DNA from 4 places in the Lichenibacterium dinghuense genome. Region 1 is predicted to be linked to each of the others. Evidence: riboswitches for the same ligand, from Rfam matches in the RefSeq annotation. Region 1 holds a riboswitch; each other region holds the start of a gene.
The links. A riboswitch is a leader RNA that binds a small molecule or an ion and turns the genes downstream of it on or off. The one in region 1 is predicted to bind fluoride.
Positions count from the first base shown of each region.

Region 2: another riboswitch for fluoride. It lies ahead of L7N97_RS21165 (hypothetical protein); the one in region 1 lies ahead of L7N97_RS30250 (MutS-related protein).
Region 3: another riboswitch for fluoride. It lies ahead of L7N97_RS21190 (MutS-related protein); the one in region 1 lies ahead of L7N97_RS30250 (MutS-related protein).
Region 4: another riboswitch for fluoride. It lies ahead of L7N97_RS21110 (DUF190 domain-containing protein); the one in region 1 lies ahead of L7N97_RS30250 (MutS-related protein).

Region 1 is NZ_JAJLMN010000001.1:2,602,774-2,604,969, forward strand. It holds gene crcB (fluoride efflux transporter CrcB) at 459-884, shown strand; fluoride riboswitch at 941-1,000, shown strand; gene L7N97_RS30250 (MutS-related protein) at 1,022-2,196, shown strand, end outside.
Region 2 is NZ_JAJLMN010000001.1:4,435,547-4,437,742, reverse strand. It holds gene L7N97_RS21170 (MFS transporter) at 1-1,163, shown strand, start outside; fluoride riboswitch at 1,205-1,265, shown strand; gene L7N97_RS21165 (hypothetical protein) at 1,293-1,493, shown strand; gene eno (phosphopyruvate hydratase) at 1,495-2,196, shown strand, end outside.
Region 3 is NZ_JAJLMN010000001.1:4,441,294-4,443,489, forward strand. It holds gene L7N97_RS21190 (MutS-related protein) at 1-1,045, opposite strand, end outside; fluoride riboswitch at 1,065-1,124, opposite strand; gene L7N97_RS21195 (hypothetical protein) at 1,390-1,698, opposite strand; gene L7N97_RS21200 (tyrosine-protein phosphatase) at 1,846-2,196, opposite strand, start outside.
Region 4 is NZ_JAJLMN010000001.1:4,427,614-4,429,809, forward strand. It holds gene L7N97_RS21110 (DUF190 domain-containing protein) at 1-1,007, opposite strand, end outside; fluoride riboswitch at 1,160-1,239, opposite strand; gene L7N97_RS21115 (YeiH family protein) at 1,585-2,196, shown strand, end outside.

The DNA of each region.
Region 1 (2,196 bases):
ACTTCCGCGCCCGGCTCGTCGATGGGGGAGGGGCCTCCAGCCGAAGCGTTGCTCTTGCGTGGATGGGCCACGACGGACCTCGTCCTTGAGAGGACCTGCTTGCATCCTGAACCGGACGGAGGGAGCCGGGTGACGTCGACGGACGCACGACGCATCGAGGCGACGATCGGTGTTTCGAGGGCGCGGTGGACGTCGCCGGTCGACGGATCGAACGAGGGCCGGGCCCGCCCACATCGGTCGGGGCCCGCGTGGCCCGGGGTGCGGACGGCGTGGGCCTCGAGGGATAGGCTGCCGTCCGAGCCCTCCGGCGACGACGACGGCGCCGGCGGAGGGTCGGCCCGCGGCCCACGCAGGACCACGCGCGACCCTCGGACGGCGCGAGGGTCGGGGCGGCATCCGACGCCGAAACCACGGATCGAGGACCGGACCTCGCCACCAGCATCGCGCAAGGGGACCCGATGACGACATATCTGCTGATCGCCGTGGGCGGAGCGCTCGGTACGCTCTGCCGTTTCGGGCTGGGATTGCTCCTTGCGCCGGTCAGCCAGGAGCTTCCCTGGGGGACGATCGTCATCAACGTGCTCGGCTCGTTCGTCATCGGGTTCTTCGGCACGTTGACCCTGGCGAGCGGGCGATACCCGGTGTCGGAGACGACCCGCCTGTTCGTCATGGTCGGCATCTGCGGTGGATTCACCACCTTCTCATCGTTCGCGCTGCAGACGCTGGACCTGCTCAGGACCGACGCGATCGTGCGCGGCTGCCTCAACGTCGCGATCTCCGTCGCCCTCTGCCTGTGCGCCGTCGCGGCGGGCCACGCCATCGCGGCCCGGTTGAACGGCGGTGCGGCCCAGATCGCCCAGGCCCAGCTGGAAGAGGAGGCGTGAACGGCGTCGACCACGGGAACCGGCGCGCCGGCACCGTGTTCGAGAGATATCGGGCCGGGCCCGAAGGGGATGGGGTTCCCCGCAACCGCCGCGAGGCTGATGACTCCTGCCGGACATGAACCGGAAGGAGACAACTCGTGGATGCGAGGACCACGCCCACCCCGGCGACGCGCGCCGCCCCAGGCACGTCGTCCGGGAACTCACCCGGCCACCGGTGCAGCCTTCTGTGGCACGACGGCCGGATCCCGGCGGAGGACGATCCCCAGCCCGCCTGGTTCCATGACCTCGCCCTCGACCAGCTCGTCGCCTCCCTGACGGCGGGACGGGAATTCCACGACCTCGCTCCCCTCTACCACCGTCACCTCCTCACCTCCGAAGCCGTGATCCATCGTCAGGACGCGATGCGAGACATCGAGGCCGAGGGGACGGCGGCGGCCTGCGAAGCCTTCGCGACCGCCATGAGGCGCACCCGGGACGCCTTCGCCCGCACGGAGAAACGCTACCACGAACTCCAGAAGCAGCGATTCCTGCTGGAGGGACTGGAGGCCTATTGCGCCGGGACGGCGAACCTCGCGCAGGCGCTCGACGCCCTCCCGCTCGCGTCGGAGGCCTTCCTCGGCCTCCGGACCTACGTCGCCGACCTCCTCGCCAGCGATGGTCACGTGGCCCTCCGGAGCGAGGTGAACGCCATCGTGGCCGACCTCGCGGCCGTCCACTACGACGTGCGCGTCTACGGCGGCGGTTTCCGGGTGGAGCGACACGCCGGCGAGCACGACCAGGGAGCCGAGGTCGAGGAGCTGTTCGCCAAGTTCCGCCAGGGCGACCAGGGGAAACGGCCGGGCGAAACCCGGGACGCGCCCCAACTGAACGCCATCGAGGAACAGATCCTCGAGTTCGTGGCCAGGCTCCATCCGAAGCTGTTCGGCCGCCTCGCCGCGGCCGCCCTCGGGGCCCGGGACGCGGTCGACCGCACCTTGGTCAGGATAGACCGCGAGATCCAATTCTTCCTCGCGTACCGTGAGGCCGTGGCGCCCATGCGGCGCGTCGGCTTGCCCTTCTGCTTCCCGATCGTCACGTCGGACAAGACCGTCCGGGGCCGCGCCGCCTTCGACGTCGTCCTGGCCGCCAGGCTCGTCGGCGAGGGACGACCGGTCGTGACCAACGGTTTCGACCTACACGAGGGGGAACGGATCTTCCTGGTGTCGGGCCCGAACCAGGGCGGCAAGACCACCTTCGCGCGCACCTTCGGGCAGATGCACCACTTGGCGGCCCTCGGCCTGCCGGTGCCCGGTCTGGAAGCCAAGCTGCACCT
Region 2 (2,196 bases), 1.8 Mb from region 1:
TGCTGTGCGCCATCGGCTTCCTCGGCCGCCTCAGCTACGAGATGGCGCGCAGCCCGCTCACGGCCTTGTACGCCGCGCATCTCGGCGCCCCGGCCGCGGTCATCGGCCTGCTGGTCGCGGCCGTCACGGTCACCGGCATCTTCGTCAAGCTCCCATCGGGCGCACTGGCCGACCTGTTCGGCTTCCGGCGACTGATGCTGGCGGGCCTCTGCGTGAAGGCCACGGCGCCATTCCTCTATCTGGTCGTCGCGGCTTGGCCGCAGCTCCTCGCCCTGCGCCTCTACCACGGCCTGTCGACTGCGCTCTATGCACCTGCCGCCTCGGCCCGCGTGGCGAGCCTCTACCCGGAGGCGCGCGGGCGCCGGTTGGGCCTCTACGGCGCGGCCGAGAACGCCGGGGTGGTGCTCGGTCCGGTGTTGGGCGCCGCGGTGCTGGCGTGGGTTGGGTTCACTCCGGCCTTCGTCGTGTCGGGGCTGATCGGCGTCGCGGCCCTGCTCGCCCTGCTGCCGTTGCCGGGCGGCGGCGCCCCGGAGCGGAGCGGCGCCTCCCGACACGTGCTCGCGGATCTCCGCCGCGGGCTCGCGCAGATCCTCGGCGACCCGGGCATCCGTCTCGCCAGCCTCGCCGAGGGCGCGCTCTACGCGGGCGTGGGCATGCTGCAGGCCTACCTTCCCCTCTACGCGACCGGCATCGGCATCCGCGTCGTCGATGTGGGATGGCTGTTCGGCGTGCAGGGCGTCGCTTCCATCCTGCTCCGCGGACCGATGGGCGCCCTCGGGGACCGCGTCGGCCGGCATCCGGTCATCGTGTCGGGGATGAGCCTCTGCATCCTCTGTCTGGCGGCGGTCCCGTGGTGCAGCGACTATGCCGGGCTCCTCGCCCTTTGCGCCGCGTTCGGGGCCGGCACCGCCATGGTGACGCCGTCCACCACCGCGCTGATCGGCGACCGCGCCACCCGGGGCGGCTACGGCGCGGCGATGGGCGTCTTCGGCAGCCTGTGGGACGTCGGCCACGCGGGCGGCCCCATCTTAGCTGGTCCCCTCATTGGGTGGCTCGGCTACAGGATCGCCTTCCCCATCGTCGCCGCCGCCATCGCATCGGCGCTCGCCTGCTTCGTCCTCGGCGGGGACCGCGCTTTCGGACGACCCCCCATGTCGAAATGAGGTGAAAGGGGGCTTGCCGGGTCAGCGCCGAAGCGTTACGTTGATGATACCGGGATGGGGTTCCCGTTTAACTGCCTTGTGGCTGATGACTCCTGCTTAGGCCCGTTTTGGGAAAAGCAGAGGTGCGCCATGCAGGCTAACTCCCCCACCCTCGATCAGCTTTTAGACGAACCTATCGTTCGTCTCATGATGGCAGCTGATCGCGTCGACGAGCGCGACCTGCGTGCGGTGATCACCCGTGCGTCCGAAGCGGTTTTGGGTCTGAAATCCGACGGCCTGACTGTCGATTGCCGGCCGTCGATCCGCCTCCTCCTCACCGGGGAGGCCTGAGATGGCGTCCCGCATCGCCGATATCCGGACGCTGGAGATCCTCGACTCCCGCGGCAATCCCACTCTCGACGTCCAAGTGACGCTGGAGAACGGCCTCGTGGGCTCGGCCTCGGTTCCAGCCGGCGCGTCCACCGGCTCGGCAGAGGCGCGCGAGCGCCGGGACCGCGACGCTGCTCGCTACGCCGGCCGCGGCATGATCGGCGCGATGTCGAGCGTCGAGGATCGGATCCGCCCCAAGCTCATCGGTCACGATCCCCGGCGGCAGGCGATGCTCGATCACATGATGTGCCGGCTCGACGGCTCCCCGGACAAGCGGGAGCTGGGTGCGAATGCGATCCTCGGCACCTCGCTCGCCATCGCCCGAGCCGCAGCTCTCGACGCCGGCCTGCCGCTCTACGCCTATCTCGGCGGGGTCGCGGCGCGGCGCCTGCCGATGCCGATGCTGAACGTCATCAACGGCGGCGCGCATGCCGACAGCGGCCTGGACATGCAGGAGTTCATGGTGGTGCCGGTCGGCGCGCCGACGTTTTCCGAGGCCCTGCGCTTCGGCGTCGCGGTCTATGCCGCGCTGAAGGCGCTGCTCGGGGCGGCCGGCCAGTCGACCGCGGTCGGGGACGAGGGCGGCTTCGCGCCCCGCCTCGCCGGGGCCGTGGAAGCTTGCGATCTCCTTGTCGAGGCGATCCGCCGGGCCGGCCTGGAGCCC
Region 3 (2,196 bases), 1.8 Mb from region 1:
CCGACACGAGAAGGATGCGCTCGCCGGCCGCGAGGTCGAAGCCGTTGGTGACGACCGGCGCCCCTTCCCGGACGAGCCGCGTCGCCAGCACGACGTCGAAGCCGTCCCGGCTCGACACGGCTTTCTCGCACGTCACCGTAGGCAGGCAGAAGCGCAGGCCGGCGCGCCGCAGGGGCGCGATGGCGTCGCGGTAGGCGAGGAAGAACTGGAGTTCGCGGTCGACACGGCACAGCGTCGCACCGATCGCGCCCCGGGCGCCCTTCGCCAGCGCGGCCAGACGGGCGAAGAGTTCGGGCTGGAGGCGTGCCACGAACTCCAGGATCACGTCCTCGACGGAGTTGAGGTCGGGAGCGTCGCGCGGCTCGGGCGACCGTTCGGCTGGCGTGTCCTGGCGGAACTTGGCGAAAAGCGCCTCGACCTCGGCGCCCTGATCGTGGCCGCCCCCGTGCCGCTCGACCCGCAGGCCGCCGCCGTAGACCTTTACGTCGTAGCGCACAGCGGCGAGGCCGGCCGCGACTGCCTCCGTCTCGCGACGGAGCGCGCCAAAGGCCTCACTTCCGACGAGAGCGGACAGGAATTCGCCGAGGCTGCGGAGGCCAGACGACGAGCGGGAGCACCGGCCGAGCGCATGGGCGAAGGTCGCGAGGCCCTCGCAATAGCGTTCGAGCCCGGCGAGCAGGAGACGACGCTTCCGCAGCTCGTGGCGACGCCGGTCGGCCTGCGCAAAGCTATCGCGGACGCTTTGCATGGCGTCGGAGAACGCCTCGCAGACCCGGGCCGTCGCCTCGTCGTACAGGTCCCGGACGACTGCCTGCCGATGACGGACGGCTTCGATCTCGACGAGCGGCGCCCCGTACAGCGGCGCCAGCGCGTGCTGCTCGCGCCCCGCGATCAGCCCGGCCACGAAGCCATCGAGGGCGAGGTCGTGAAAACAGTCGGGCGGACGAGCGGCCTCTTGCGCCTCTGCTTCGGTTCGCCAGAGCAGGCTCACGAAGACCGGGAAGGAGGCCTCACAGCTTGGAGTTGTTGCGGTCGAATCGTCCACGGCGAATGCTCCCGGTCCCAGTCCGGCAGGAGTCATCAGCCACGCGGCGTTTACGGGGAACCCCATCCCCTCCGGTCGAAGACCAGTACCTTTCAAACTCCACGACGCCGTCGAAGGTTCCCCGCCGGGCCAGCTCCGAAAGACACCTTTCCCGTCCGTGCATGGAAGCGGACCACGATCCTCGCGGCATCACGCCAGCCGTCAAAATGCTGACGCATTCTGACGGGTTACGTCGCACAAGCGGCGGCGTGCACTCGCACTGGCCAGCGGTTGGGAGTTTCGACCGCTGGTATCAATGCGTCGGACGTCACAGGCATGCCGGATTTGGCCACGATGCCTGAAGATCATACGAGAGGGCGAGACGCCTGCGCCCGCGGCTGCTCGGTCTGGACGGCCCAACTCTCCCTGAGCAGATTGGCGTCGAACGCGTCGATGACCTTCGCGACGTACCACCCCCGATGCAAGGAGTTGGGGCTGGCCGGTCCGTCGGCCACGGTCGTGACCCGGACGAAGCGGCCGCTCGGCGCCTTCAGGACGACGTCGATGATCCCCGCGGCGTCGTTCGCGACCTGCGCGAAGGGCACACAGGTTTCCGCCCTCAGTTCCTCTCCGTCGACCTCGAAGACGGCGAGGTGGCTGTCGTCGGCGCTCACGGCGCGTCTCTGAAGCATAGCGATCCTCATCTGTTGGCCTCGACGTCGCGGAGCCAGCCTTCGCATCAGCCCCTAACCCAGTCGGTTCGACGACGGTTCGGCGCGAGGCCGCCGCGCCGCGCCCTGGCCGGGCCTGTCCCGCGCCGCTCAATCGGGTATGCCCTTGCCGACGACCTTCGCGAAGGTGCGGTCCATCGCGCCGGACCGGCTGATCAGCCAGGGGAAATGGCCGTAGCGGAAGGAGAGCTGCCCGGCGGCTACCTCGGGGGAGCGATGGAGCACCAGGCGCTCGTAGAGCGCGGCCGCGAGGCCGGAGCGATCCGCCCCCGCCTCGCAGTGGATCAGCAGCGGCGCCTTCGCGCCCTCGAGATCACGCACCAGGGCTGCCAGCGTCGCTGCATCCGGCTCGTGATTGGCCGACAGCGGCACGCTCACATAGGCGGCCCCGGCGCGGCGCACGGCTTCCGCTTCGGCGTCGTACCAGGGCCGGCCCGGGTT
Region 4 (2,196 bases), 1.8 Mb from region 1:
AAAAGGTCGGTCGGCGCTCCGAGCGGGCCCGACAAGGCGTTGCCGAGACCGGCACCGATGAAGAACAGGGGCGTGACCTCGCCGCCCTTGAAGCCCGTCGCCAGGGTCGCGACCGTGAAGACGATCTTCCAGGCCCAGGCCCACGGGAAAACATGGTTCCCGAAGAACGCCACGATCGACGCGGCGTGTGGATCGGGCGAGGTGACGCCGAGGCCGAGATAGTCTCGCGTGCCCAGCGCATAGGTCAGACCGATGACGGCGAGGCCGCCGATGGCCGGGCGGAGCCAGGGGATCGTGCACAGCCGTTTGAAGGCCGAACCGTACCAGTGCATCGCTTCCGAGAACAGGAGGCTCGCCAAGCCGAAGGCGACCCCGGCCAGGGCGACCTTCACGAGAAGAACTGGATCGGCGTGAAACGAACCGGCCGGCCCGTCCGCGACGCTGGAGAAGGCGACGTGATAGGCCACATGGCTGATGCCCCACGCATGGCAGGCCCAGTCCCCGACGATCGCCGCCAGCACGCAGGGAACGAGGGCGCTGTATTGCACGCGCCCCACCGCCAGCACCTCGAGCGCGAAGACCGCGCCGGCAATCGGGGTGCCGAACACGGCTCCGAAGCCCGCCGCGATCCCGGTGGTCAGGAGCATGCTGGTGTCGGCGGGCCCGAGGCCGAGAGGCTTGCCGATGGCGCTCGCGATCGTGCCGCCGAGCTGAACCGCGGTCCCCTCCCGCCCCGCCGAGCCACCGAAGAGGTGGGTGACCAGGGTCGAGACGACGATGAGGGGCGCCATGCGAAGCGGTATGCCGCCGCCCGGCTCGTGGATCTGGTCCACGATGAGGTTGTTGCCGCCCTCGGCCGGCCGGCCGACCCAGGCATAGATGGCACCGATCGCCGCGCCGGCTCCGGGCAAGCCGAAGAGCAGCCACGGATGGATGAAGCGCGCTTCCGTAACCGCATCGAGAAGCCAGAGAAAGGCCGCGCAGAACGACCCCACGATCAGCGCCATGGGGACCGTCAGGCCTATACACTTTGCGGCCAGCAACGCATGGACCGCGCGCTGCACCACGAACGACCGTAGGTGCCGAAGAGATCGCCGCGCGAAGGCCGACCGACGCCGACCGATGAGTGAAATGGACAAGCGGACTCCCCCTTACGACGTGCAAGGTAGGAATCATCAGCCCCGAACGGGGCGGTTCGACCCCGGAGGGGTCAGGCAGAAATCCATTGCCGACCGCATTGCTAGCGCTCGACGATCAGAGCGTAAACCCACGAACGGAGTGGTCGTGGATCTTTTTTCCACGATTGATCCCGTGACGAAGGCCGCCGCCGACGAACCCGGGAAACGGGCGGAGGCTCGAGTGCTCGAAAGGACGCCCGTGCCGCCTCGCACACGCCTCTCGGGATTCGCGTCCCTCACCGACCTTCACCGAGCCGCCCAGGTAATCGATCGAGCCCCACGATCGATCGTTCTGTATTGGAGATTGGACGGCGCGGGCCGCCTGTCTCCTATCTCCCGTCACCCGACAGGGGCCGACCGACGCGACCGTCGCGCGGGCTCCTCCCACATCAACGAGGTGAACATCTTGTCCCGCATCCGACCCACCCTTCTGCCCGGGCTGGTTCTCTGCATCGTCGTGACCCTGGTGGCGGTGGCATTGCAGGCCATCGAGACGCGGCTCGTCGGCGAGCCCTACCTCGAAGCGCTCGTGCTGGCGATCCTGCTCGGGGTGGCGATCCGCTCCGCCTGGACGCCGGGCCCGCGCTGGGCGCCCGGCATCGCCTTCTCGGCCAAGGTGCTGCTGGAGGTCGCTGTGGTGCTGCTCGGCGCGTCGGTCAGCGCCGCCACCGTGCTGGCGCTCGGCCCGGCGCTGATCGGCGGCATCGCGCTCGTGGTGGCGCTCGCCATCGCGTCGAGCTACGCCCTGTGCCGCCTGCTCGGCCTGCCGAAGCGCATGGCCGTGCTGGTCGCCTGCGGCAACTCCATCTGCGGCAACTCCGCCATCGCGGCCGTGGCGCCGGTGATCGGCGCGGACGGCGACGACGTCGCCTCGTCCATCGCCTTCACGGCCGTGCTCGGCGTCGTCGTGGTGCTGCTCCTGCCGCTGCTGGTCCCGGTGCTCAGCCTGTCGCTCACCCAGTACGGCGTGCTGGCGGGGCTCACCGTCTATGCCGTGCCACAGGTCTTGGCCGCGACG